4 regions of the Glutamicibacter sp. TV12E genome follow, and region 2 is predicted to be linked to each of the others. Evidence: riboswitches for the same ligand, from Rfam matches in the RefSeq annotation. Region 2 holds a riboswitch; each other region holds the start of a gene.
What was found. Region 2 has a riboswitch for S-adenosylmethionine ahead of ACT7DV_RS04135 (O-acetylhomoserine aminocarboxypropyltransferase/cysteine synthase family protein). Riboswitches for the same ligand answer to the same signal wherever they lie in the genome.

Region 1 (5,249 bases), 420 kb from region 2:
TGTGGATAAGCTCAGCGGTCGGCTTCCACCGGTAGCCAAAGCTCGCAGGTTGCGGTGCTGAAATCCGCGGCCCGATCGAGCACTGCGACAATGGACGGGCCGGGGCGCAAGCGCCACGGATTGGATGGGAACCACGAGGTGGCCGTGGAGGCCCAGAGCTCCTGCAAGGCTGATGGGTAGGGGCCGGCCACGCTGAATACGACCCAGTGGCCAGCGGGCACCTGGATGGAATCCAGGTCGTCAGGCACCGTGGCATCGGCTGGCACCGCGACCCCGTGCAGGTAGGTCAGCTCGGTCCCTTCCTGATAGTCCGCATCAACCTGGTCGCTGACCTGCAGCAGCCCTGCAGGCTCGACGGCCGACAATTCCTTGAGCCGGGCGTGCTCGGTGACTGGGATCGAAGCAATGTGCGCTTGGATGTGCGGGTTTGCTCCCTGATGGATCAGCGGCACTTGTGCGGCGTATCCGATGAGCTGGAAGTTTTCTCGTTCAATTATTCGTGCATCCATGGGGCTATTCCCTTCGACTTTCAGGCTGAACCTGATGATTGGCTGGCTTCGAAGGGGGCCACCATTCTCGCGGACCTCGCCCGCGCTCGCACCGTGCACGGACCGGAAAGCCCGGCCGAAAGCTTCGGCCGAACCGTAGCCGTAGCGGATCGCGATGCCCAGCAGGTCCTCGCCGGAGAGCAGGTCCGCTGCGGCCTGGGTCATGCGGCGACGGCGGATGTACTCGGAGACCGGCATGCCGGCCAGCGAGGAGAACATCCTCCGCACGTGGTATTCGGTCGTGCCTTCGGCGCGCACCACGTCAGCGAGGTTGATCTGCGTGCGCAGCTGAGCCTCGATATGCCCGACGAGCCGATTGAGAATTCCGATCATGATTCCACCCTTCCCCAACTACTATTCTCCAGGGAAGGGGCGCGCCGCCCGATCTTTGCGGTTCGAAGTTATCAGGCGTTTTCCAGGGCCTTCTCGCGCACCGTGGCAGGTTGGCGTGCAGGCTGGGTCGCGCGGGCAGCCGCCAGCCCGCGCTGCAGATCGGCGATCAGATCCTCGGCCTCCTCGATGCCCACCGAGAGCCGGACCAGGTTGGCCGGGATTTCCAACTCGGTGCCGATCAGCGAGGCGTGGGTCATTTCGCGCGGATAGCAGACCAGGGATTCCACCCCGCCCAAGGAGACCGACAGCTGGAAGTACTCCATGGACTGGGCGAAGGCGCGGGCGGAAGCCTCATCTTCCAGGGCCAGTGAGACGATGCCTCCAAATCCGCGCTGCTGGCGAGCGGCCAGCTCGTGGCCGGGGTGGTTCTCCAGTCCCGGGTAGTAGACGCGGGTGACCTCGGGCTGTGCATCGAGCCAGCGGGCCAGCGTGGAAGCGGTGGCGCAGTGGCGTTCCATGCGCAGGCCCAGGGTTTTCAGCCCGCGGGCGGCCAGGTAGGAATCCTGCGGGCCGGCCACCGCGCCGCCGGCGAACTGCTGGTAGCCCACGGCTTCGGCCAGGGTTTGGCCGCGGAAGAGCTGGTCGGCCACGATGACCGCGCCGCCGAGCACATCGGAGTGCCCGCCGATGTATTTAGTGGTGGAGTGGACCACCGCGTGGGCGCCGAAATCCAGCGGGCGCTGCAGATAAGGGGTGGCGAAGGTGTTGTCCACCACCAGCAGGGCGCCGTGCTCGCGGGCGATGGCAGCCCATCCGGCCAGATCGGCGATGCCCAGCAGCGGGTTGGAGGGGGTCTCCACCCATAGCAGCGCGGTGTTCGGGCGCACCGCGGCGCGCACCGAGTCAAGGCTGGTGATCTCCACTGCGGAAGAGGTGATCCCCCATTTGCTGTGCAGCTTGGAGATCAGCCGGTTGGTGCCGCCGTAGCCGTCGGCACCGAGGATGATGTGGTCGCCCGGTTCGAGCACCGCGCGCAGCAGCGCGTCTTCGGCGGCGATGCCCGAGGCGAAGGCGAATCCGGCGGCCCCGCCTTCCAGCGCGGTGAGCTGGTCCTGGAACCTGTCGCGGGTGGGATTCGAGCCGCGGGAGTATTCGTGCCCGGAGCGCAGCACGTTGATGCCGTCCTGGATGAAGGTGCTGGTCTGGTAGATCGGGGAGACGACCGCCCCGGTGTGCGGGTCCTTGTGCTGGCCGGCGTGGACGGCCTGGGTGTTGAAGCCAGTCATCATGCTCCTTGGGTTTGCGGGGCCAGGGCCTGGTCCAATGCCAGATCCAGGGCCTGGGTGAGGTCTGCGAGCAGGTCGGCCGGGTCTTCCAAGCCGACCGAGAGGCGCAGGGTGGAAGTGTTCAGCCCGGCGGCGGCCAGCTGCTGCTCGGAGAGCCGGCAGTGGGTCATGGTGGCCGGGTGCGAAATCATGGTGCGGGTATCCCCCACATTGGCGGCCAGCGAGATCAATTTGAGCCCATCGATCACCGGGGAAACCAAAGTCGGGTGGGCCAGTTCGATGGCCACCACGCAGCCGGTGCCCTTCGGCGTGATCTTCTGGGCCAGCTCGTAGCTTGGGTGGGTGGGCAACGACGGGTGGTGGATGGCCACGATGCCCGGGTGCGCCAGGAGTTCACCGATCAGCGTGGTGACGCTGCGCTGCACATGGGCGGCGCGCACCGGCAGGGTTTCGATTCCGGCGAGGATCCCCTGGGCACTGGCCGGGGCCAGGGTCGGGCCCAGGTCGTGCAGGAATTTGGAGCGGACCAGCATCGCGTAGGCGGCCGATCCGTGGCGTTCGAGCAGCGAAGTGTTGTTCAGGCGCACTCGCGGGGCGGCGATTTGCGGCCAGCGCGCGGTGTCGGAGAAATCGAATTTCCCCGAGTCCACGACGATCCCACCGAGTACCGAACCGTGTCCGGCCAGGCCCTTGGTGGCTGAGTGGACCACGATGTCGGCGCCGAAGTCCAGAGGGCGCACGTTCAGCGGGGTGGCCAGGGTGTTATCCACGACCACCGGGATGTTGTGTTCGTGGGCGATGGCCGCGATGGCAGGAAGATCGGCCACGGTGCACAGCGGGTTGGAGACGGACTCCAGGAAGAATGCGCGGGTGTCATCCTCGATGGCCGCAGCCCAAGCCAAAGGATCGGCCTGGTCGACAAAGCTGATGCGGATGCCGAAGTCGGCGAAGGTGTCGGTGAACAGATCCACGGTGCCTCCGTAGAGCGAGGAAGAAGCCACGATGTGCTTGGGTCCCTGGGTCAGGGCCAGCAAGGACAATGCCACCGCGGCCTGGCCGGTGGCGGTGGCCACCGCGTGGGCTCCGCCTTCCAGTGCTGCCACGCGCTGTTCGAGGATCGAGACGGTGGGGTTGCCGGTGCGCGAGTAGGTGAAGCCGGCCTGGCGCAGCGCGAACTTCTCGATCGCCTCGGCATGCGATTGGAATTGGTAGGCGGCGGAATTGTGCAGCGGCGGCAGCATCGGGCGGAATTCTCCGCTCGGGCGGTATCCGGCGTGGACCGCGTCGGTTCCTTGGCTCATGGCTCCTCCTCGTTCTCTGCGAGGGAGTGCACCGATAGGCATCGTGCAAAGGCACGAGGCACAGCGCGAAAGCGCGTTCGGAACTGCTCCATCGTTCCTGGCATTAGCACCTTTCGGTTTCCCGATGGTTGCTGCGACGTCAACGAGCCAGATCTCTTAGTCGCTCTTGATGGTTTGTTGTTCCTCCATGGTTGGCCATGGCTCGCAGACGGCGCAAGCGGCCAACAGCCCTGCGCTTCATACAAGGCCGCCGGGCTTCATATGACCTCTAGTTGTCATGATGACGCGGTGGCTGGCACCACTTTGTGACGCGAGCTTTTGAGCGGAATCGGTGTGATGTAGGGGTTTTGCCTGAAGTTTATGACGATGGACCGGCGCTCGATGACCGAGAGTTACGCCTAGGGCGGCTCAGCCGAGCACCTCGACGCCGAAGCTGGCGACCACGGTGCGGACTTCTTGCAGATAGCGCTGGGCCTGGTCGGTGAGCGGGATCGCGGCGTGGCCGATCCATCCGATCTCGATGCGCTCCTCGATCGCCAGCGGGATGGCGACGATGGAGGGATCAAGCTCGTCGCTGATGATGCCGGTGGAGATCGTGTACCCGCCCAGGCCGATCATGAGGTTGAAGATGGTAGCGCGATCAGAGACCTGGATTTCGCGTTGGCTGGAGCGGGTGGAGAGCACCTCCTCGGCGAAGTAGAAGGAATTATTCGCGCCCTGGTCGAAGGTTAGCCGCGGCAGGTCTTCGAGGTCTTCGAGCGTGACCTGGTCCCGGGTGGCCAGCGGGTTGCTGCGCGAGATGAAGATGTGCGGATCGGCGAGGAACAGCGGGTGGAAAACCAGCCGGGATTCGCGCAGCAGCTTGTCGATGACCTTCCGGTTGAAATCGTTGCGGTACAGGATCCCGATGTCGCTGCGCAGGGTGCGCACGTCCTCGATGATTTCTTCGGTGCGCGTCTCGCGGAGCGAAAACTGGTATTCCTCGGCCCCGCTGGCCTGGACCATCCGGACAAAGGCGTCCACCGAAAATGAGTAGTGCTGGGTGGAGACGCCCAGCAGCCGCCTGGCGGAGGGACGTCCGAGGTATCGGTGCTCCAGCAACTCCACTTGCTCCAGGACCTGCCGGGCGTAGCCAAGGAATTCTGCGCCTTCGGCGGTGAGCGTCACTCCCCTGGCCGAGCGCACAAGCAAGGTGCGCCCCACCCGTGATTCGAGCTCCTTCATCGCCGCCGACATGCTGGGCTGCGCGACGTAAATGAGGTCGGCGGCAGCCGAAATCGACCCCTCGGAGGCTACCGCCACAAAATAGCGTAGCTGCTGCAGTGTCAAGCCATTCGTTCCCTGAACCATAGCCAGAGTCTATATGGATCCATAGTTATATCGAGTTACCTGATATCAAGAATCACCCTGCATGATTGACGCAACGACTTCCCCTCGGCCTGCCCAGGCCTCCCAAATACAGATTGGCCATCATGGCAGACGCATTAAATTTCAGCATTGGCACCACTAGATTCGACGAGAATTACTCCCCTTCGACAAATTCGCGCACCACGACAAACTTCGCTAATTTGGCACGTGGAGAGCGCCGCGAAGAGAACCTTCGCAATGCCCTGACGATGATCAACCGCCGGTTCAATTCCCTTGCTCACTGGGACAATCCCCAAGGCGACCGCTATTGTCTTGAATTGGAAATCATTTCCGCAAATGTGCATTTTTCTGCCGATAATACCGACCAGCAATTTCCTCTTTTAGAAGTGCTTGAAACCACGATCGTGGATAAA
Region 2 (5,249 bases):
GCTTCCAGGGCAGCGGCGAGTTCCTCGCCGGGCTGCTGGTCGGTCACCAGGGTGTCAATGGATTCCAGGCGGGCAAAGCAGACCAGGGTTTCCTGGTCGAACTTGGAGCTGTCGGCCAGCAGCACCACGCGGCGTGCGCTGTTGACGAGTGCGCGCTTCACGGCGGCTTCCAGCGGATCCGGGGTGCTCAAGCCAAAGCCTGCGTGCAGCCCGTTGGTGCCGATGAAGGCGATGTCTGCGCGGTGCCGCGAGTATTCCTCGACGGTTTGCGCCCCGGAGGTGGCTCCGGTCAGGCCGCGGACGCGTCCGCCGATGAGTTCCAGGGTGGCATCCTGGCTCTGGACCAGTACGGAGGCAATGGGCAGGGCGTGGGTGATGATGACCAAGCCGGCGCTGGCGTTGGTGCGCAGCATGCGTTCGGCGAGGAACTCGGTGGTGGTGCCGGCGTCGATGATGACCGAGGCGTCCGAGACCGGCAGCAGGCTCAAGGCGCGCTGGGCGATCCGGGACTTGGCATCGGAGTGGATGGCGGTGCGCACCAGGTGGCTTTCCTCGCGGGTGCTTGCCTCGGTGGTGGTGACCGCTCCGCCGTGGACGCGGCGCAAGAAGTTTTCCGATTCGAGTTGGGCCAGGTCGCGGCGGACCGTTTCCCGGGTGATCTCGAAGCGTTCGGACAGTTGTGCGACGGAAACTTTTCCGTCCGTCTCAAGCTGCTCGACGATCAGCCGGTGTCGTTCTTCGGCGAACATTTTGTGCCTCCGCAATCCCTCATGACCTGCACCACATGAATCTGTGTTTCCATGACTTTATGCCCGATTGCGTGGGAACGTCAAGCTAATAGTGTTGGAATTTTGGGTTAAGTGGCATATTGGCGTGGGATTGGTTGGCATTGTGCCAAGTAGACGGTCTGTACGCCGAGAAAATCAGCTTTAAATAGTTTGCCTTGGCTGTCCCCGGACGTTCAATAGTGGCAGTTAAGGGGTGCACGGCATATCAACGCCCAACTTGATGTGCGTGCCCGACGGCATGGGGAGCAATTCGCTGAATCCCCTTGCAAACCGCAAGTAGCGGGCAACCATAAAGGTTGTCCGCCACTTGAATCAGCTGCCTGGGATCGCCTAGGCGAGCACCTGGCGCTTTGAGGAAATCACCCCGGTGTTGAACCCGGCCAGGCGCAGGCCGCCGTGGAAGCGGGCGTGCTCGATCTTCACGCAGCGGTCCATCACGACATTCATGCCCGCAGCCTCGGCACGGCGGGCCACGTCCTCATGCCAGGATCCCAGCTGCAGCCAGAGGGTCTTCGCCCCCACGGCCAAGGCCTCATCCAACACGGATGGCAGGTCATCGTGCTTGCGGAAGACCTCCACGAGATCCGGTGTCTCCGGCAGATCAGCGAGGGATTTGTACACCGGCTGGCCCAGGATCTCATCGAGCACCGGGTTGATGAAGTACACCTTGTACTTGGATGAGGACAGCAGGTAGGTCGCTACGAAGTAGCTGGCCCGCGATGGCTTGTTGGAGGCTCCCACGATGGCGATGGACTTGGTTTCGCGCAGGATGTTCAGCCGTTGCGCGGCTCCCGGGCCTTCCCAGGTGCGGTCGGTGGTGCTCATTAGTTGGCTCCCTTCGGTGCTGCAGGAATGGCGCACGCCGCGCCATCATAGGCGGGTTCCGCAAATTCATTGGCGGAGCCAGAGGCCGTTTCCTGGGAGGCGGCCAACGCCTGGTCCAGATCCCAGAGGATGTCTTCGACATCTTCCAGGCCTACCGACAGCCGGATCAGATCTTCGGGTACGCCAGCGGCGATCAACTGGCCTGCGCTGAGCTGCTGGTGGGTGGTGGAAGCAGGGTGCAGCACCAGGGTGCGGGCATCGCCGATATTGGCCAAGTGGCTGGCCAGCTGCAGGGCTTCGATGAACTTGGAGCCGGCTTCGCGCCCGCCCTTCACGCCAAAGCTGAACACTGAACCGACGCCCATGGGCAGAAGTTCCTTGGCATGGGCATGCTGCGGGTGGGATTCCAGGCCGGCGTAGTTCACGTAGGTGACCCGTGGATCTGCCTCCAGCCAGGCAGCGACCTGCTTGGCATTGGCCAGATGGTTGTCCATGCGCTGGGGCAGGGTTTCCAGGCCCTGCAAGAGCTGGAACGCCGACTGGGCCGGCAGGGCTGGACCGAAGTCGCGCAGCTGCTCGCTGCGCAGCTTGGTGAGGAAGCCGTATTCGCCGAAGTTGGCCCACCAGGAAACGTTGCCGTAGCTGGCCACCGGTTCAGTCATCGCGGGGAACTTGCCGTTGCCCCAGTCGAACTTCCCGGACTCGACCACTACGCCGCCGAGGGTGGTGCCGTGGCCGCCGATGAACTTGGTTGCCGAGTGGATGACGATATCCGCCCCGTGCTCGATGGGACGCAGGATATACGGGGGAGTGAGCGTGGAGTCGACGACCAGGGGAATCAGGTGGCGGTGGGCCACCTCGGCCAGGCCGTTCAAGTCCGCGATGTCACCCGAGGGGTTGGCTACCACTTCGGTGTACACGGCCTTGGTGTTTTCCTGGATGGCAGCTTCGAAGTCGGCGGGGTCGTTGGAATCGATGAAGGTGGTGTTGATGCCGAAGCGGCGCAGTGAAACATCAAGCTGGGTAATGGTTCCTCCGTAGAGCTTCGAGGAGGCCACAATGTGGTCGCCGGCCTGGGCCAGGGCCGCGAAGGTGACGAACTCGGCGGCCATGCCGGAGCCGGTGGCTACAGCGCCGATGCCGCCTTCCAGGGAGGCCATGCGCTCTTCGAAAGCCGCTACGGTCGGGTTGCCGATGCGCGAATAGATATTGCCGTATTTCTGCAGCGCGAAGAGGTTGGCCGCGTCGTCGGCGTCCTTGAAGACAAATGAGGTGCTCTGATAGATGGGCACTGCACGGGCGCCGTGCTCTGCATCGGGGGTGCCACCGGCGTGCAATGCGCGGGTGCGGAATCCAAACTTGTGATCTGCCATGTTGGCTTACGACTCCTTGTCGATGGGGTTTTCGCGCTTCACCGGCGGGCGGTGGTGCGATCGAGGCAGGAATCCCGGAATCAATGTCGCAACTTGTTGTGGTTAAACAAGATAAGCGGCTGCATCGTTTCTGGCGGTAGCACCGTAACCACCGGATGTGGCAGGTTGCTGCGGCGTCAACGAACCAGATCTCTCAGCCGCTCGGGATGGTGTAACAATCTTCGCAACATGACCGTTCATGACCTAACTATGAGTCTTAACGTTGCGTATCGGACGTAATGCCGGAGATTCTTCGATCACCGCGCACGGCGGTACGCTTGAGCCATGGATACTGCGCTGGTATTGATCAGACACGGGCTGACCGATTGGAATCTGGCCGGCCGCCTTCAGGGGCGCACCGACATTCCGCTGAACGACACCGGACGCGAACAAGCTCGCGGTGTAGGGCGCGACCTTCAAGGCCAGGGGTTCTCCCTGGTGCTGGCATCCCCGCTGGGCCGAGCGCAGGAAACGGCCGCGCTGATTGCCCAGGAGCTGGACATCGAGACCGGCCGTCCCGTCCCGGAATTGATTGAACGCGGTTTCGGACCGCTCGAAGGCCGGATCATGGCCCAGGTGAGCGACGAGGAATCAGCCTTGGTCCAAGACCAGTTGGAGCCAATTGACGAGATTTTGCGCAGGGCGATTCCTGCGTTGATCGACCTGTCGAATGAGCATGCGGGCAGGAAGGTGGCAGTGGTCAGCCATGGAGCCACCATGCGCGCCATTCGTGATGCCCTGGCCGGAACCAAGCTGCCCCGCGGCGTAGACAATGGCGAAGCCATCGAGATTGATATCCAGCGCCTGCGCCAGCTGGCTGAGGGACTGGACCCGGTGAGCTGCTAGGCGCTCAAGATTTTTCCAATCGGCACCTCACATTTTTGCTCCGCGATACGTTTACATGGTGAATGCCCGTAAAGGTGCCGACCTTCAGGAGAGCCATGCAAGTGCCGTTTGAGCGGATAGTCCAGGATTACGGGCTGAACGTCCTTCGCGTTTGCCGCGCCCTGCTAGATGAGCATCGCGCCCAGGACGCCTGGTCCGAGACTTTCCTCTCCGCGCTCAAGGCCTATCCGCAGCTTGCCGAGGACGCCAATGTACTGGCCTGGCTGGTCCGCATTGCAAGGAACAAGGCCATCGATGAGCTGCGCAAGAACAAGCCGGAGTTCCTTCTCGACCATCAACAGTGGGACCAGATTGATGGCGAGCCGCAACCAGCACTGCAACTGGAGAATCTCCAGCTCTGGCAGGAAGTAGGAAGGCTCCCCGAGAAGCAGCGGCTGGTGGTCGGCTACAGATATCTGGGCGGACTGAACTATGCCCAGATTGCCCAAATGGTGTCCGGCACTGAAGCCGCCGCGCGGAGAGCAGGCAGCGACGGGCTCAAGAATCTTCGCCGATTGCTCGACGACGACACATTGTGGCAGGAGAAATCATGACTAATGCACCGACCAACTCTTCAGCAACCGGAGAAGAGGCCCAAATTTTGGAACAACTCGGGATCGAGCTGCGGGCCAAGGCGCAGGCCGTAGATCTTGTCGATATTTCCTACCGCGTAGTTGATAGCCCGGTAGGGTCTTTGCTGCTGGCCAGCACCCCAGCCGGCCTGGTGCGGGTAGCTTTTGAAACAGAGGACCATGAGAAGATTCTCCAGGTGCTCGCCCAGAAGCTCAGCCCGCGCATCCTCAAGGACCCCGCGCGCCTGGACGCTGTGGCCCGGCAACTTGATGAGTACTTTGCGGGGACTCGGCGCAACTTCGATGTGCCTCTGGACCTGAAGCTTTCCACGGACTTCCGTCGCCGAGTGCAGCTGGAACTGGGCATGATCGGCTACGGGCAGACGTGGAGCTACTCACAGATGGCGGAACGCATTGGCAATCCCAAAGCCGTGCGCGCCGTAGGATCGGCCTGCGCGACCAATCCGATTCCCATTGTCTTGCCCTGCCACCGGGTGCTGCGCACCGATGGTTCGCTGGGCGGCTATCTCGGTGGACTTGAAGCAAAGACGGAACTTTTGACGCTGGAGAATCCCCGCTTCGGTGGCCCGCCGAGCACCCTCTTCTAGGCTTTTCGCTCAGTTATTGTCGCGGATGCGCGGATGCGCTGAAGCGATTGCTGGAGTTGGGTCTTGCTCTGTTCAGGCAAGCCAAGCAGCGGGACCATGGCTTCAGCTTGAAGCAGCAAATGCTCCCAACCGTCGCAATATTCCAGGCCTTGTTCGATG
Region 3 (5,249 bases), 300 kb from region 2:
TCGTGCGCGCGGACATAGCTGGCGTGTGCACCGTGTGGACTTGAGCGGACGCGATGCGTTGCTGTCGGCGCTGGATTTAGCTGAAGCGCTGTTCATTGACTGCCAATTCTCGCCACAGGGACGGGCACTGGTTGAACGCACGGGTGGGCTTTGCATGGATTCGGGGCATCAGCTGCCCTTTCGCACCAGCGACCGGCAGCTTTATACCCCCGAGGAGCTCTACGACGCGATTGGCGCTCAAACCTATGACAAGGTGCTCGACGCGCAGATCTACGCATACTCACAACAGCGCATTCCGGGACGGGGCCTGGACGATGCCGATGCCCTGGCGACGACCCTGCATGACCACCACATCGGCCAGGCGATGATCGCGGAAATCTACGACGGCGCTTTCAAGGACACTCCGATTATCGGGGTCATGGGCGGGCATTCCATGGATCGCGGGACTCCTCAGTACGCTCAGGCGCTCGAACTCGGCGCGTTGCTGGCCAGATCCGGGTATGCGGTGGCTACTGGGGGAGGACCTGGCGCGATGGAAGCTGCCAATGCCGGTGCATGGCTGGCGGACCGAGATCACCAAGAGATTGGAACGGCGCTGCAGATGCTGGCCGCCGAACCCGATGCGATTCACCACCGCACAGGTTGGGCGCGAGTGGCGCTCGCCGTGAAGGAACGCTTCCCTTCACAGCGGAAGTCCCTGGGCGTCCCTACCTGGTTCTATGGACATGAGCCGCCGAACTTGTTCGCGACGCATATCGCGAAGTTCTTCAGCAATTCCATCAGGGAAGCCACGCTGCTCGAACAAGCGAACGGCGGCATCGTCGTGCTTCCCGGTGCCGCCGGAACGGTGCAGGAGATCTTTCAGGATGCTTGCGAGAACTACTATGCCACCGGAGCCCGGGTGGTTCCACTGGTGCTGATCGGCCAAGAGTATTGGACCAAGACACTTCCTGCATGGCCGCTGCTCCAAGCCCTGGCAGCCCAAAAGGTCATGGAGGAAAAGATCGCACTGGTGGATAGCGCGGAAGAAGCGGTTGCATTCCTTGGCGCCGTGCAACCCCTGCGGCGGCGGAGCAGGTTCCCGGCGAAGTAGTACCGATCCTCCTTTCAGTCTGATGTTCAACATATGAAATACAGATATATCAGTGGTGACTTGGGTCACTTTTCTTGCTAGCCTGACTTGCACGGCCGCTGCCTAATCTTGCAGCAGGCTCTTGGATGGACGCAAAGGGGCCAGAATGAGGAAAATTATTGCTATTGCCGCGGCCTTGGCCGTCGGCTCGGGCGGAGGTTATGCAGCGGCTGCTGCACAGGCTCCTGCCGCCGCCGAGACCTCTGGCACGTGCGCTGTCAGCCAGTATGCAATGGCGCTTCGATGGCAGCAGCAATCCGCAGAAGCCCAGGCGCTGCAGGGACAGACCTATGCGATGGCCACAGTGAATCTTGAGCAGAAGGTCAAGGAAGCCCGTGCCAAGAGCAACAGCGGCAAGGGCAAGTCCGCGCCGAAGGGGCAGGATCTGGCCATAATCACCGACCTTGATGAAACAGTCATCGACAATACCGCGCTGCTGGCCCGGGACATGGAGCAATGCCATGACTACACCACTTGGGATACCTGGGGCTCCTGGGAAACGGAGGGGCATCCCTCGCTGATCAACGGCGCTAAGGAATTCTTGGACCGCGCAGACCAGCTGGGCGTGGATATCTTCTACATTTCAGACCGTGGAGCCGAGAATCTGGATGCTACGCTGGACAGCCTAAAACAGCTGGGGTTGCCACAGGCCAGCAAGGAGCAGGTCTTGCTTCTGGGTCCGCCTAAGCAGGAGCGCCGGGCCGAAGTGCAAAGCGGCCACAAGGTGCTGATGCAGCTGGGCGACACGCTGCACGATTTCGACGAGGATTTCGCCGGTACTCCGTTGGAGCAGCAACGGGGCCTGGTGGAGCAGAACTCGCGGAAGTTCGGCGACGAGTGGATCATCCTGCCGAACCCGACGTACGGATCGTGGTCCACGGCAACGCTGGATGCCTGGGAGGCCGATCCAGAGGTGTGGGACTAGGCGACCTGTACGTCGAAGAGCAGGCCCAGGCAGTAGGTGACCGCTGCGGCGCCCCATCCGATGGCCAGCTGGCGCAGGCCGCGCTTGAGCGGCGAGGCTCCGGAGAGCAGGCCGACGATGGCTCCGGTGATCATCAAGGCGATACCCACCAGGATCACGGAGATGGCCACGGCCGCCAAGCCGCCAAGACCGAAGATATAGGGCAGGATCGGGATGATGGCGCCGGAAGCGAAGAGGCAGAAGGAAGTGGCTGCCGCGCCGGTGGCCGAGCCGAGCTCTTCGTGTTCGCTTTCCAGTTCCTCTGCGCGTTCCTCGGGGTTCAGCGAGAAGGCAGGGTTGCAATCACAGGTGAAAAGCCCCATGCGTTCTGCGGCGCGGTGTTCTGCATCTTCATCGCTCATGCCGCGGGCCTTGTAGATCAGCACCAGCTCGTTGGACGCCAAATCGAGGTTGGGTGCTGCCGTCAGCGTCACCTGGGTGGGCCGCGACGCGGTGAGAAGCTCGCGCTGGGAACGCACGGAGACGAATTCGCCGGCCGCCATGGATAGCGCTCCGGCCAAGAGCCCGGCGATGCCGGAAAAGAGCACGAAGGTGGAGGATACCCCGGTGGCGCCGATGCCCATGATCAGGGCGAGGTTGGAGACCAAGCCGTCATTCGCGCCAAAAACTGCGGCGCGGAAGTTGCCCGAGAGCTGAGCCCGGCCGGCGGTGGCCAGCGCGCGGACTACTTCTTCATGCACCTGTTCGTCGGCGGCCATTTGCGCGGTCGCGTCCTTGTCGTCGCGGTACGGCGAATTGCTCTCGGAACGCTGTGCCATGGCCAGCACGAAGACCGAGCCGAAATTGCGGGCCAAGAAGCGCAAGATCGTGCGGCGCAATGATGGGCGGACAGGCTTGGCGTGTTCTCCCAGCTTGGCCCGCCAGTGCGCCTCATGCCGCGCTTCGGCTTCGGCAAGTCCCAGCAGGATCTGCTTTTCCTGCCCTGATTTCTTCTGGGCCAGGGTGCGGTAGATGGCGCCTTCGGCGACTTCATCGGCCAGGTACTTTCGCCAGCGCTGGACTTGGGCACGGGTAGGTTCGGTTGCTGACTGGTTCGACATCACGAAAACAGCTCTCTTGGCAGGTCGAATTTCTTGGCGAAACTCGGTGAACGGGTCAGCTACCGATTTTAGTAAGGGGATGGAGCGTTGGGAATTTGGCAAGGCTAAAAGCGACGTTGCGCCCCTGCAGTTCCCCTGCGGCGGCAACGCCCAGGAGCAGCTCGGAAGTTTCCGGATCGAAGACCGGGCGGCGTGCGCAGCGGGCCAGGAGCTGTTCCAGCAGAATTGGATCGCCGACGTAGCAAATATGCCAGAGTCCTCGGACCTTGAATTGCACTTGGCCGGTTCGGCGGTCGACGATGGGCAGGACGGAATAGGCCATGTGATGCGCTCTCGCTGTGTTCTTGCCCGAGCACATTGTGTGAACGGACCGCTTCCTCATCCGAACCACCCATGAATCTGGGGTTGGTGCACGGCCAGTCGGAGCTTGGCGCCGTGTCTCGTGAAGCAACACTTGCGATACTACCGCCTGCGCTCCCCGCGATGAAGACCCGTTCCGTAATATGACCTGGCCCCCTGGCTACCGGTGGTCATCACCCATGGCGAGGCGGTTGATCGAGTCGAACTGCTGGGCCCATTGCGCTGCGGAATAGTCCGGGAGGTTGGGCGCTTCGGGGCGCAAGCCGGTGAAGCCATCAAGCTGTTCGCGCACGATGTCGAGGTGGCCGGCGTGCCGGGAGGTTTCCGCGATCATGTGCACCATGAGATGTTCCAGCGTGGTGTGCCGGCGGCGGATCCACCAGGGCACTTCAACCGGTGCGCTGAGCGGCAAAGCCCTGATGCCAGCATCCGAGAAGGCAGTTGACTCCCGGTATAACTCGATAATTTCGCTGGCGCTGAAGCGGGCCGGCGGCAGGAAGTCGGCCTGCGGATCATCGGCATCCAGAAGCTCTTGGATATAGGGGTCATCCACTGCACGGCCGAGGCATTGGGCAAAATACCCGTACTCGGTGATGGCCAGGTGGTGGACGACGCCGAGGATGTGCGTTCCGGTGGGCGTCAGCGGCTTGCGTGCCAGCAGGCCGCTCAGCCCCTGGGCCTTGTAGATGACTGCTTCGCGCGCGTCGGAGAGATATTCGTGGAGCAGTTCCTTGCTGTGATCCATGATCAGAGTCTAGCCAGCGTGCAGGGATCCGGAGCGCGGAACGTGCGGGACACGGCATATTTGCAGGACTCGCGCTATGCTCTGTTTACTATTGGTAAACTTGCCGCCGGAGCCTTTTCGGTACGCCCGTTTGGCTGCTGGCGTGCCACAACAAGCGAAGTGATGGAGCGAAAGCATGAAGACCCTGCCCGTGGAATCAAGCGGTGCTGCGATCAATATCGGATCGCGGTTGCGCGGGGTGCGCCAGCGGCAGCGAATGACCATCGACCAGGTCGCTGAGCTGTCTGGGCTGACCAAGGGCTTCCTCTCGCGTGTTGAGCGCGATCTCACCAGCCCCTCGGTCTCGACGCTGCTGAAATTGTGCGAGGTGCTCGGCATCGAGGTGGGCACGCTATTTGAAGTGCCCGAAACCATGCTGGTGCGGCTGGAAGAAGCGCCGCGGGTGTCGCTGGGCGGGGAGGGGATCACCGAGCAGCTGGTGACGCCGCGCGGCGAGAAGCGCGTGCAGATGATCCGAGCCGAAATCGCTCCCAAGGGCTCTGGCGAAGCCGAGTTGTATTCGGTGGACTGCGAGTTGGAAGTGCTCCATGTGATCGCCGGAAAATTCACCCTCGTGCTGCCCGAGCAGCGTGTTGAGCTCCAGGCCGGGGACACCATGAGCTTTCCTGGGCGCGAGCCGCACAGCTGGGAAAACGAGTCCGATGAGGCCGCCCTGGTGACCTGGACCTTGATCCTCTAGCTTCAAGCGCTCCTTTTCGTTGCGGTGCTGTGGAGCGCGTATTCTAAAATGGTGTGCTCGGTGTGCGCACACAGTGCGGTGATCGATGGGAGTGGCGTGAGGACTAGCGAGGATACTGGCGCACGGGATCAGCTTCGCTGCATCAGCTGGTGGGCTTCGGTGCTTGTCGGCCTTCTTGCCGGCACAACCCTGACGTGGATCCGCACGCAGCGCAATTTCTTTTTCATCGGAGCGGTCATTATCGCGGT
Region 4 (5,249 bases), 390 kb from region 2:
GCGTAGAGCATTCCATCCGGTCCGATGGCCAGCCGCCCGCCGTTGTGGATATTGGCCGAGGGCAAGGAATCCAGCAGGGTCCGCGGAGCCGACAATGACAAGTTTCCGGCGCTGCCTTGCACCGTGAATTGCTGAATGCGGTTACCGGATTCAGCGGTGGAAAAAGCGTAGAGCTGGTCCGGCGCGAGGAAGGCCAGGCCCAGCAGCCCGCCTTCGCCTATCGCTGCGAGATCCTCGATCCGGGCCACTTCGCGGCTCTGTCCGGACTCCGAAACCTCCAGGATCCTCCCGGAATCGCGTTCGCTGACCAGCAAGCTGTCCTGGACGTAGACCATGGACCACGGAGCTTCCAAGCCGGTGGCCAGTAGTTCTGGAGCGGTTTGCGATTCGGCAGCTGGACTTGGAGGTGGTGTTGGCGTGGAGCATCCGGCGAGGAACACTGCGCCGAGCAGCAGGCAAGCGTCTCGGATGTGCTTCATCGAGCGGCTAAGCGTGCGCCGGCTGGTGGCGCGTCGGGCGATACGTCAGTTCCTGGATCCGGCCGTCCAAAAGCTTTGAATCGACAAGTTCCAGGTCATAGTCGTCGACCCCGCCGAGTACCGGAGCAGAGCCGCTATGCCCGGTCAGCACCGGGAAGATGCTCACCTGGATGAAGTCCACTAGACCTGCCGCCAGCAGCGAATGGTTCATGGCCAGGGAACCGTGAGAGCGCAGCGGCACATCTGAGGTTTTCTTGAGTTGGGCTACGACTTCCAAGGCATCAGCGCGCTCCAGCGTGGCATTAGGCCAAGACAGCGGCTCTTCCAAGGTGGTGGAGATGACAGTGGCGGGCTTGTCGTGCAAAGCCACGCCCCACGCGTCTTCAACCTCGGGATTCATCTCGATTTCTGCCCAGAAGAGACTAAATAAGCGGAAGGTGTTTGCTCCGAAAACCATGCGGCATTCGGGAGTGTAGAGCCCGAGGCGATGGGCCAACAGCTCTGGCCCCTGTTTTCCCCAGTAGCCACCCCAATCGCTGCCTGCACTGCCGAAGCCATCAAGGCTGCTGAACACGTCAAAGGTATAGGTGGCACTCATGGCAAGCCTCCGAAGCTGATCCGCTAGGTGCCACCTAGGATACGCTCAGGCGCCGGGCATATCTACGTTTTGGGTGCGCAATTGTCCGCGCGAGAGTTCCTTTCCGCTGGCCTCATCGGTGATGACGACTTCCCACAACTGCTGGGTCTTGCCTTGGAACAGCGCCTTGGCCTCAACCTGCACGCGCGCACCGGTGGAGGGACGCAGGAAGTCGGTGGCATTGTGCACGCCCACAGCAAATTGATTGCGCTCTGAGACCGCGTAGCTGGCGCCAACGCTGCCGGCGCTTTCAATCATGGAGGCATAGACACCTCCATGAACGACGCCCCACGGGGTGTGGTGCTCTTCATTGAGGTCGGCATGGCCTCGCACGGAAGTGGCGGTGATGTCATCAAAGACCAGGCCAATGCTGTCAGTGAAGCGGCTGGTCTTGTCGGGGATTCGCTGTTCTGGGGAACTCACGGGTGGCTCCAAAAGTGTTGGGGCGCGATGCGCCTGTTCGAGCGGTGGGGATTGCAGTTCAATTATTCGCACTTTACCTGTTGAAGTGCGCGGCAATCCTTCCGGGATGATCCCTGGTGGCGGATCTTCACATTCGGTGTGCGCCATGGCGAACCTTGGCGCCGATTTTCCTGGAAGCGCAGATGCCGGAAAATATTTAGCCCTGCCATAAGTTAATGCGTTACGACGAAGATCACACCCTCGCGGCCCACTGAAGTGCCACTGTGGGCCGAATTGGTGAATAAAGGACTGTTTTGTGACCTTAAAACTGAGCCACTGTCGAATATTTTGTTGAATATTGCGATTTGAGAAGTGAATTGTTTGACGGTGCTTCGTCATGGGCCATATTGTTTTAAGCAGAATCAAGAGCATCAGCTAAAAGCCCTGGCTTGCTGATCGGCAACCCTCTCAACGGTAGTGGGGTGCTCCAGGTGAGGATTCGGTTTTGCGCCAAATGGTGTCAGAACAAGTACCGCGCACGGCGTGAAACCTCAGTGGCAACCGGATTCGGATCAACTCGAACCGCTGTTCCCGCTGGGTCTGACGCGGTGGGCAAGAACCGAAGGAATCGAGCCATGTCATTGAATCGTGAACTTGACCCGCTAACCCTACGCAAGGTTTTCGCTCAACATCCCTCAGGCGTGGCCGCTCTGTGCGCAGAAGTGGACGGCGTAAAAACCGGCATTGTTGCATCCTCATTCACTGTGGGGGTTTCGCTGGAGCCCGCATTGGTGATGTTCGCAGTCCAGAAGACCTCCAACACTTGGCCGAAACTGCGCGAGGCCAGCTACATTGGTGTTTCGGTACTCAGCGATCTTAATGGAGGGGTCTGCACGCAGATCGCTTCGAAGAAGGGCGATCGGTTCCTCGGCGTGGACACCGTGGTTTCTGAGCAGGGCGCTCTGTTTATTGAAGAGTCCACCCTCTGGCTGGAAACGTCGATTTACAATGAAGTCGAAGCTGGTGACCACTGGGTTGTGCTTTTGGAGGTGCATGGGCATCACACATCACAGCACTCGCCGCAGATCTTCCATGATTCCCGATTTCATTCAATCCCAGTTCCTGAGCTCGTCTAGATCTTCTGAGTGGTAGTTTCCCGAAGGCTCGGCGCGGATTTCCTGATGGTGATCTGCACCGGGCCTTGTCGGGTTTCGGGACGCGTTGAACGCCAGGCAAATAGTTATCCACGGTGTGTATGGCGGCCGCTTCGCGAAAATGTGGACTATTGGCCATAATCTGCCGAGTTGGCCGTTATAAGAGACGGTGACTAAGCCTTTTGCGATTCTATGAATATCCACATGGTTATCCACATGACTGTGGGCAAGATGTGCAGAACTGTGTGAAAACCGCGATAATCCCTGTATTGCGGGCGTTTTTGGGTGTTGATAACTACTGTGAACATATCGCTACCTTCAATAAAACATTTCCCTGTCCACAGATGTGAAAACAGAAAACACCTAGTCAATCACTATTACTGTTGGGTACTTGACAATAATCCACAGGGTTCTCCCCAGACAGTGAACAGGCTAGTCCACAGCTGATGGTATGTTATGCACAGGACCTGTGGATAATGGAGTTTACGTGGGTAGACATCGGCCCTACTGTTGGCTTTGGGGCAGAAATATCCACAGACGTAATCCATTGAACAGTTGGCATCAACTAGCAGGTTGGAACGTTGCCATCTGGCAAGGAAGATTTTTCTCCCTGGGGTCAATAGGGGATGGAAGTGTCTGCAATGAGTGCTGAGCCGGTCTACGAAGGACGAGAATCCGACGCAGGGCGCAAGCCGCCACAGGATGTCGAAGCCGAGATGTCCGTGCTCGGTGGCATGATGCTATCCAAGGACGCCATCGCCGACGTCGTTGAGGCGCTGCGAGGAACCGACTTCTACCGTCCGGCTCACGAATCCATCTACGAAGCCATTATCGATTTGTACGGCCGAGGTGAACCTGCCGATGCTGTGACCGTGGCCGACTTGCTGACCAAGCGCGGCGAAATTTCCCGTGTGGGTGGCGCTGCCTACCTTCACAACCTCATTCAGCAGGTGCCCACCGCCGCTAACGCCGGCTACTATGCAGAAATCGTGCGCGAGCGCGCCGTCTTGCGCCGCCTGGTGGACGCCGGAACCCGCATCGTCCAGATGGGCTACTCGCCCGATGGAGAAGTCGATGCCATCGTCAATGAAGCGCAAGCCGAGGTCTACAAGGTTGCGGAAAACCGCAGCAGCGAAGACTACGTACGCCTCTCGGACATCATCGAAGGCACCGTAGACGAAATCGAAAACGCCGCGAACGCCGGCGACGGCATCACCGGCGTGCCCACCGGGTTCTACGAATTCGACGAGCTGACCCAGGGCCTGAAGGGCGGCCAGATGATCATCATCGCGGCCCGTCCTGCAGTGGGTAAGTCGACTTTCGCACTGGACTTCGCCCGGTCCGCCGCCATCAAGAACAACATGGCCACCGTCTTCTTCTCCCTGGAAATGGGCCGCAATGAAATTGCGATGCGCCTGCTTTCGGCAGAAGCCTCCATCCAGCTCCAGGACCTGCGCAAGGGTTCGGTGGAAGATGCACAATGGACGAAGATTGCCACCACCATGGGCCGGTTGAATGAAGCGCCGCTGTTCATCGACGATTCGCCGAATATGTCCATGATGGAAATCCGCGCCAAGTGCCGCCGCCTGAAGCAGCGCAACGAGCTGCGCATGATCATCCTCGACTACCTGCAGCTGATGAGTTCGGGCAAGCGCGTGGAATCACGCCAGCAGGAAGTTTCCGAATTCTCGCGTAACCTCAAGTTGCTGGCCAAGGAACTCGATGTTCCGTTGATCGCGCTGTCGCAGCTGAACCGTGGATCCGAACAGCGAACCGATAAGCGGCCTATGGTTTCGGACCTTCGTGAATCCGGTTCCATTGAGCAGGACGCCGATATGGTGATCTTGCTGCACCGTGATGATGTGTATGACAAGGAAAACCGTCCAGGCGAGGCCGACGTGATCATCGCCAAGCACCGTGCCGGTCCTACCAAAACCATCACCGTGGCATTCCAAGGCCACTACTCGCGCTTCAGCAATATGTCCTCTGAGGGTTAATCCCAGTCAGAACCAACATGGCAGCTACTAAGCCAGCGACTTGCTGGCTATAGTGGGTGCCATGTTCGCTTCTTTGCAGGCCTTGCTTTGGGGCACGGTAGCCGGCTCGGCGCTGTTGCTGGGATCTGGCGCTGCCTGGTGGCTGAAAATTCCGAAGGTCTGGGTTTGCGCGATCATGGCCTTAGGCGCAGGAGTGCTGGTCAGTGCACTGAGCTTTGAGCTTGTACTCGAGGCCTTCGAAACTGGCGGGCTTCTGGCAACGGCGGCCGGTGTGCTGGTGGGAGCCGCGCTGTATTTCTCGGCCAATAGGGTACTGGCCTGGCGCACCGCAAGGCGTCAAAAAGCCTCGGGCAGCGCTCAGGGCGGCGAACCTGCGGGCACCGCTTTGGCAGTGGGAGCCTTGATCGACGGCATTCCCGAATCCGTGGCACTGGGTCTGAGCGTTGTGGCTAGCTCGAGCATCAACCCCGCCATGCTCATTGCCATTTTCATTTCCAACATTCCCGAAGGGTTGGCCAGCACGGCTCAAATGAAGAGCGCCGGCCGCAAAGGTTCGTCTATTGCCCTTCTGTGGGGTTCC

Region 1: another riboswitch for S-adenosylmethionine. It lies ahead of ACT7DV_RS02270 (O-acetylhomoserine aminocarboxypropyltransferase/cysteine synthase family protein); the one in region 2 lies ahead of ACT7DV_RS04135 (O-acetylhomoserine aminocarboxypropyltransferase/cysteine synthase family protein).
Region 3: another riboswitch for S-adenosylmethionine. It lies ahead of ACT7DV_RS02735 (hypothetical protein); the one in region 2 lies ahead of ACT7DV_RS04135 (O-acetylhomoserine aminocarboxypropyltransferase/cysteine synthase family protein).
Region 4: another riboswitch for S-adenosylmethionine. It lies ahead of ACT7DV_RS06065 (flavin reductase family protein); the one in region 2 lies ahead of ACT7DV_RS04135 (O-acetylhomoserine aminocarboxypropyltransferase/cysteine synthase family protein).

What each region holds. Positions count from the first base shown of each region.
Region 1 is NZ_JBQVVF010000001.1:486,306-491,554, forward strand. Features, by position in the region: gene ACT7DV_RS02260 (AraC family transcriptional regulator) at 12-881, opposite strand; gene ACT7DV_RS02265 (cystathionine gamma-synthase) at 953-2,167, opposite strand; gene ACT7DV_RS02270 (O-acetylhomoserine aminocarboxypropyltransferase/cysteine synthase family protein) at 2,167-3,468, opposite strand; SAM riboswitch class I at 3,554-3,644, opposite strand; gene ACT7DV_RS02275 (LysR family transcriptional regulator) at 3,877-4,818, opposite strand; gene ACT7DV_RS02280 (DUF1852 domain-containing protein) at 4,941-5,249, shown strand, end outside.
Region 2 is NZ_JBQVVF010000001.1:908,019-913,267, reverse strand. Features, by position in the region: gene ACT7DV_RS04145 (DeoR/GlpR family DNA-binding transcription regulator) at 1-749, opposite strand, end outside; gene ACT7DV_RS04140 (CoA-binding protein) at 1,119-1,613, opposite strand; gene ACT7DV_RS04135 (O-acetylhomoserine aminocarboxypropyltransferase/cysteine synthase family protein) at 1,613-2,986, opposite strand; SAM riboswitch class I at 3,105-3,199, opposite strand; gene ACT7DV_RS04130 (histidine phosphatase family protein) at 3,311-3,871, shown strand; gene ACT7DV_RS04125 (RNA polymerase sigma factor) at 3,967-4,464, shown strand; gene ACT7DV_RS04120 (methylated-DNA--[protein]-cysteine S-methyltransferase) at 4,461-5,090, shown strand; gene ACT7DV_RS04115 (shikimate dehydrogenase family protein) at 5,087-5,249, opposite strand, start outside.
Region 3 is NZ_JBQVVF010000001.1:608,922-614,170, reverse strand. Features, by position in the region: gene ACT7DV_RS02750 (LOG family protein) at 1-1,093, shown strand, start outside; gene ACT7DV_RS02745 (5'-nucleotidase, lipoprotein e(P4) family) at 1,239-2,057, shown strand; gene ACT7DV_RS02740 (VIT1/CCC1 transporter family protein) at 2,054-3,157, opposite strand; gene ACT7DV_RS02735 (hypothetical protein) at 3,213-3,479, opposite strand; SAM riboswitch class IV at 3,493-3,605, opposite strand; gene ACT7DV_RS02730 (DinB family protein) at 3,678-4,262, opposite strand; gene ACT7DV_RS02725 (helix-turn-helix domain-containing protein) at 4,438-5,001, shown strand; gene ACT7DV_RS02720 (hypothetical protein) at 5,098-5,249, shown strand, end outside.
Region 4 is NZ_JBQVVF010000001.1:1,295,975-1,301,223, forward strand. Features, by position in the region: gene ACT7DV_RS06050 (PQQ-dependent sugar dehydrogenase) at 1-479, opposite strand, end outside; gene ACT7DV_RS06055 (dihydrofolate reductase family protein) at 487-1,077, opposite strand; gene ACT7DV_RS06060 (PaaI family thioesterase) at 1,123-1,539, opposite strand; SAM riboswitch class IV at 1,939-2,056, shown strand; gene ACT7DV_RS06065 (flavin reductase family protein) at 2,154-2,654, shown strand; gene dnaB (replicative DNA helicase) at 3,314-4,669, shown strand; gene ACT7DV_RS06075 (ZIP family metal transporter) at 4,731-5,249, shown strand, end outside.